2 regions of the Massilia sp. TSP1-1-2 genome follow, and region 1 is predicted to be linked to the other one. Evidence: predicted binding sites of a transcription regulator. Region 1 holds the regulator's gene; the other holds the start of a gene.
The links. The regulator FNR, encoded in region 1, switches genes on or off when oxygen is low (the NO sensors DNR and NnrR bind a similar motif). The targets are predictions, from matches to a motif close to TTGATNNNNATCAA.
Positions count from the first base shown of each region.

Region 2: a site for FNR is predicted at 1,119-1,132, ahead of ACP7BV_RS22160 (CehA/McbA family metallohydrolase). Genes of this name have one in related genera too.

Region 1 is NZ_JAFCTU010000021.1:78,458-81,698, forward strand. Features, by position in the region: gene ACP7BV_RS17910 (FixH family protein) at 1-504, shown strand, start outside; gene ACP7BV_RS17915 (hypothetical protein) at 513-734, shown strand; gene fnr (fumarate/nitrate reduction transcriptional regulator Fnr) at 893-1,654, opposite strand; gene ACP7BV_RS17925 (DEAD/DEAH box helicase) at 1,679-2,932, opposite strand; gene ACP7BV_RS17930 (hypothetical protein) at 2,985-3,241, shown strand, end outside.
Region 2 is NZ_JAFCTU010000033.1:34,902-38,142, forward strand. Features, by position in the region: gene ACP7BV_RS22155 (GH36-type glycosyl hydrolase domain-containing protein) at 1-946, shown strand, start outside; gene ACP7BV_RS22160 (CehA/McbA family metallohydrolase) at 1,238-3,241, shown strand, end outside.

The DNA.
Region 1 (3,241 bases):
ACGGCGCCGCCATGGTATGCCCAGCGCTGGCCATGGCTGCTGATGCTCGGGCCGGCCGTGGTCCTGGTGGCCGGCGGCTACACCGGTTACCTGGCCTATACGCGCCAGGACGCGATGGTGGTCGACGACTATTACAAGCAGGGCAAGGCGATCAACCAGGACTTGCGGCGCGACCGCGTGGCCAGCGCCCAGCGCCTGTCGGTGGCGCTGCACTACAACGCCGGCGCGCATGCGATGCAGGGCGAATTGACCAGCTTTGGGCGGCCGGTTACGACCCCGTTCAGGATCGGACTGGCGCATTCGACGTTGCCTGAAAAAGACATTTTGCTCGCCGTGTATCCGGATGCGCAGGGGCGTTTTTCGGCGCCGCTGCCGGCGCTGGAGCAGGCGCGCTGGCAGGTGAATGTGGAAGGGGGCAAGCGCGACTGGCGCCTGGCTGCCGAATGGCAATTTCCGGCCCAGCAGTCGATGACGATCGACGCCGATGCGGCCATTGCGCCATGAGGCAGGGCATGAAGCGCCTGGCGATGGCGGTGCTGTGGCCATCGTTCCTGGCCGCGGCGCTCGCTGAAGGCTTTTTCTTCTCGTGGGTCGAGCCGGAAGCGCTGTCGTCGCTGGCGCCGATGGCGGTCTACAGCATCGGGTTTTTCTTCTTCTGGACGTTTTGCACGCTGGCCGGCTTGCTGACGGGGTATTTGATCGTGGTGCCGGACGATGGAAAGGCGCCGTTTTGAGTCGTTGGGTCCCATGGGGCCCAAGTGACCAACGACGGCTGGCGCGTGAACGCGGGGGCGACGATTGGCGGCAATGGAACGGTTCAACTGAGCCAATGTTCCATGGGTCCGTCGCGTGCGCGACGACGATGTGGGGGGACTGTTACGGGTAGCCTGACTCAGGCCATCGGGCTGCACTGCGCGGTACCGGCGGCCATCGCCTTGAGCATCACCGGGTCGAGCAGCGTCACTTCGCGCTTGTCGACCTTTAACCAGCCCTGCTTTTTGAAGCGCGACAGCAATCGACTGATGCTTTCAATGGTCAAGCCCAGATAATTGCCAATATCTTCACGCGACATGCGCAACTGAAAGCTGGTCGGCGAATACCCGCGCGCCGCGTAGCGCGACGACAAATTGACCAGAAACACCGCAAAACGCTGCTCGGCGCGCATATTGCCCAGCAATAGCATGACGTTTTGTTCACGCGTGATTTCCTGGCTCATGATGCGGTGAAAATGACGCAGCAGCGTCGGCACCTGGCCGAACAAGTCTTCAAGGCGGGTGAACGGAATCTCGCACACTTCGCTATCCTCGAGCGCCACTGCGTCGCAATGGTGGCGGTCGCCGCTGATGGCGTCCATCCCCAGCAATTCGCCGGCCATCTGAAAACCCGTAATCTGTTGTTCTCCGGCCGCATTGACCTGGTAAGTCTTGAAATGGCCGAAGCGAATCGCGTACAAACTGCGAAAAGGCTGATCCATTTGGTACAGGCGCTCGTCGCGCAAAATGCGGCTGCGCTTGCCAATGATCTGGTCCAGCCGACTCAGTTCGCCCTCGTCGAGCCCCATGGGAAGGCATAATTGGTGCATGCTGCATCCTGCGCAGCTTGCTTTCAAGACGTTGATATTTAATACAGCTGCAGGGGGATTCGGTTGATTCATTCAGGCATCATACTTCATCGCAGCTTATCGGGTTTTTAAAAAGCGGACATCCACGTGCAAAACATCGCCCGTCACCTTGGCCTTTTTCGCCTTCTTCGGCTTCTTGACGACCTGGCCTGCCGTATCGGTCAGCGGCACCCGGTGCTCGGGCGAAAAGCCGGGCTCTTCGATGCGTTCCAGGGTTTGCCGCGTGAACATTTCAATGGCGGCGAGCAAGTCCACCTCATCGGCGCATACCAGCGACACCGCCTGGCCCGCATTGCCCGCGCGGCCGGTGCGGCCGGTGCGGTGGATATAGTCTTCGGCCACGGTGGGTAAGTCGAAATTGACCACTTGCGGCAAGTCGTCGATGTCCAGCCCGCGCGCGGCGACGTCGGTTGCCACCAGTATCTTGCACTGGCCCGCCTTGAAACGCTCCAGCGCCCGCAGGCGCGCCGGCTGCGCCTTGTCGCCGTGAATCGCGTCGGCCGCCACGCCATTTGCCGCCAGGGTGTCGACCAGTTGGTCGACACCCTTGCGCGTCTTGACGAACACCAGCACCTGGCCCCAGCGCAGCTTGTGCAACAAATGCAAGAACAGCTCGGGCTTGCGTTTTTTATCGACCGGCACCACCCACTGCCGAATCCGCTGCACCGTGCTGTTGCGCGCGCTAACTTCAATGCTCAAAGGGTTGTTCAAGAGCTTGCCGGCCAGCGCGCGGATCTCGTCGGAAAACGTGGCCGAAAACAACAGGGTCTGGCGCTTGGCGGGCAGGGCGGAAAAAATGTCATTCAGTTCGCGCGAAAAGCCCAGGTCGAGCATGCGGTCGGCCTCGTCGAGCACCAAGGTTTGCAACTGGTCGAACTTGACCGCATTCTGGCGGTACAGGTCGAGCAGGCGCCCGGGCGTGGCCACCAGTACGTCGAGCCCTTTGCGTAGCTTCATCATTTGCGGATTGATGCTCACGCCGCCGTAAGCGACATGGGTGCGCAGCGGCAGGCCGGCGCCATATTCCTTGAAACTGTCGTGCACTTGCTCGGCCAATTCGCGCGTGGGCACCAGCACCAGCACGCGCACCGCGTTGCTGCCCACCTGGCCGCCTTCCATGGTCAGGCGCTGCAGCAGCGGGAGGGCGAAACCGGCGGTCTTGCCGGTCCCGGTCTGGGCTGCGGCCATTACGTCGCGCCCGGCCAGGATCGGGCCGATCGCCTGTGCCTGCACCGGCGTGGCGCTCGTGTAGCCCAGCGCATCGAGCGTGCGCATGAGCGGGTCGATCAGACCGAGGGAAGCAAACGACATGGGCAAACCTTGCAGCGTTGGGAATGGAGCCGACAGTTTAGCCTGTCCGCCCGTGTCCGTCCCACAAAGGTGGGCCAGCGCGGCCGCGACGCTGCATTGCCAGCCTTCGGCTCAAGGCAATGTGGGGAGCGATGTCTCATCACCGGAAATTAGTCTGGCCCATCTGCATCACGACTTGCTGATTTTGGGACATGGAAATTATGGCGACCGCATTCAAAAAGACGCCGGGTATACGCATTCGGCGCGCTCACTGGCTCGCCTGCTCGAGAAACGGGGTCTGCCGAAAGCGTTTGCGGGCAAGGTCATCCT
Region 2 (3,241 bases), on a different contig from region 1:
CATGGACCGCGTCGGCAACGAAGGCAAGGGCGAAAGCGTGTGGCTGGCCTTCTTCCTCTACGAAGTGCTGCAGCGTTTTTCCGAAGTGGCCGTGGTGCACGGCGACCATGCGTTTGCTGCCACCTGCCGCGCAGAAGCGGTCAAGCTGGCCGCCAACGTCGAAGCGCATGCGTGGGACGGCCAGTGGTACCGGCGCGCGTATTTTGACGACGGCACGCCGCTTGGGTCCCACACCAACGATGAATGTCAGATCGATTCGATCTCGCAAAGCTGGGGCGTAATCTCGGGCGCGGCCGACAAGGTGCGCACCGCGCAAGCCATGGCCGCGGTCGACGCGCGCCTGGTCAAGCGCGACTACGGCCTGGTGCAACTGCTCGATCCGCCGTTTGACGACGGCGTGCTCAATCCCGGCTACATCCGCGGCTACGTGCCCGGCGTGCGCGAGAACGGCGGCCAGTACACGCATGCTGCCATCTGGACGGCCATGGCGTTTGCCAAGATGGGCGACACCGAGCGCGCCTGGGAACTGCTGCGCATGATCAATCCGGTCAACCACGGCTTGAACCCGCGCGATTGCGCCCTGTACAAGGTGGAACCGTACGTGGTGGCGGCCGACGTGTATGCAGTGTCGCCCCACATCGGGCGCGGCGGCTGGACCTGGTACACCGGTTCCTCGGGCTGGATGTATCGCCTGATGATCGAGTCGCTGCTGGGCGTAAGCCTGGCCGCAGAGCGCCTGACGCTGGCGCCGCAGCTGCCGGCCGACTGGCCGGGCTTCAAGCTGGACTACCGCTACCGCCGCTCGGTGTATGCGATCACGGTCACGGCGGGCGATACCGACGCCATGCTGATCGATGGCGTGGCCCAGGCAGGCATGGTGATCGTCATGCAGGACGATGAACGGACCCACCAGGTCGCGCTGCAGGTGCGCCGGCCAACTGTTTAAAACCGTCAAATCTTGATGAAAATGTCCAGTAATGGACATTTTCATCATATCCGCCACACCCCCGCAAATTTATTTGATGAATTTCCGCGAGCAGATTTGCGTGCAAATGGGATATTCAGATCCTGCTCCCCAGCAGGGAAATTCCCCGGCAGAAAGTAACGTTCAGCTTTGTTTAACTTATATCAATTACATATTAATAAGAAAGCTTAATCGAATTTGTAGGTCATATTCCCGTCATGCATAGTTGGGACAATAACAGTGTTGTTTCATAAACGTCCTCGAGGAAATTCAATGCGTCAGAACACCAAAAAGCTCTTGCCTCACCTTGCCATTTTTCTTGCACTGACGGCCGGAAACGCCGCATTCGCATCCGAACTCGATCACCGTGAATTTGAAGCAACCTTGCATGTGCCTTACAAAGCTGCCGCGCAGAACGAAGCGCGCGCCTTCACGCTGGAATTCGACTATCCGTACGTCACCACCGCGCAAGACATCAGCTGGCGCGTCGAGCTGGTCGGCCCCAACGGCCACGTGGTGCAGCGCTGGAATGGCGTGCAGCGCCTGTTCAAGAATGCCGTCAAGGTCGATGTCAAATGGAATGGCCGTGCCGACCCGATCAGCAACCCGGACGGTACCTATCAGGTCCGCATGCAAGCCGTAGCCAACGACGCGCCGCTTGCCGGCAAGGCCGACAAGTCGGCCGCAGGCATCGATGCCGCGCTGGCTGCCGGTGGCGCCGACGTCATCGAGCAAACCTGGGAACTGTCGGTCGGCAAGACCGCTGCCCCGGCCATGCCCGCCTTTCAGGCTTTGAACACCAGCAAGCCGGCGCGCACCGCCGCCAAGACGCAAGACCAGTTGTCGGTCCAGACGATGGCTCCGGCCACCGGTTCGTTGCCGTACACCGTGTATCTTGCCAACCTGCACAGTCAGACCAACCACAGCGATGGCGGCGGCCCTGTCGGCTCCTGTTCCGGTTCGCAAGCGCCGCTGTCGGCCCCGTTCGGCCCGAGCGACGCGTTTGCCTACGCCAAGGGCCGCGGTCTGGACATGTTGATGACGTCCGAGCACAACCACATGTTCGATGGTTCGTCCGGCACCAATACCTCCGCCAACCCGGCCACCGCCAAGGCGCTCTACCAGTCGGGCCTGACGGCGGCGGCGGACTTCAATGCCGCCAACCCCAACTTTCTGGCCGTGTACGGTATGGAATGGGGCGTGATCAACAACGGCGGCCACCTGAATATCTTCAATTCGAGCGATTTGCTGGGCTGGGAATACAACAGCAGCGGCCAGCTGATTGCCGACATCCTGACCGAAAAGACCGACTACGCCGGCCTGTATACAATGATGCGCCAGCGCGGCTATGTCGGCCAGTTCAACCATCCGTCAACCAGCGGCCAGTTCCTCGTGGGCGGCGTGCCGCTCGGCTATTCCGCCGATGGCGACCAGGCCATGGCGCTGTGCGAAGTGCTCAATACGTCGGCGTTCTCGGTCAATACCACCGAAACGGAAACCGGCCGCAGCAATTTTGAAGCTGCCTGCCAAAAGGCGCTCGAATCGGGCTTTCACGTTGCGTTTTCGACCAACCAGGACAATCACTGCGCCAACTGGGGTGCGTCGTACACCAACCGCACTGGTATCCTGATTCCCACCGGCACCCCGCTGACCCAGGATAGCTTTGTCGCCGCCGTCAAGGCGCGCCGCGTGTTCGCCTCGATGGACAAGAATTCGCAACTGGTGCTCACCGCCAACGGCCACGTCATGGGCGAGCGCTTTGCCAACAGCGGCGCGCTGAACCTAGTGGCCAACTATGCCAATACCGCCGGCCAGACCGTGTCGACGGTCTCCATCATCGAGGGCGTGCCGGGCCGCAATGGTACGCCGACCGAAGTGTCGAGCACGGCAAGCACCACCATCACCCCGGCCAATGGCGAACACTATTACTACGCCAAGGTCACCCAGTCGGACGGCAAGATCCTGTGGTCGGCGCCGGTTTGGGTCACTCAGGGTGGCGCGGGCGACAGCGTGCAGCCTACCGTCTCGGCTGCCGAGTCCGGCACCAGCGGCACCATTGTTGTTTCCGCCAACGCCAGCGACAATGTGGGCGTGACCATGGTCGAGTTTTATGTGGACAATGTCCTAAAGGCGAGCAGCAACGTGGCGCCGTATTCGGCCAGCATCAATTCGACCACGCTGGCGAACGGCAGCCACAGCTTGGTGGCACGCGCCTACGATGCCGCCGGCAATGTGGGCGTCTCGACAGCGGTCGCGTTCAGTGTCAACAATTCGACC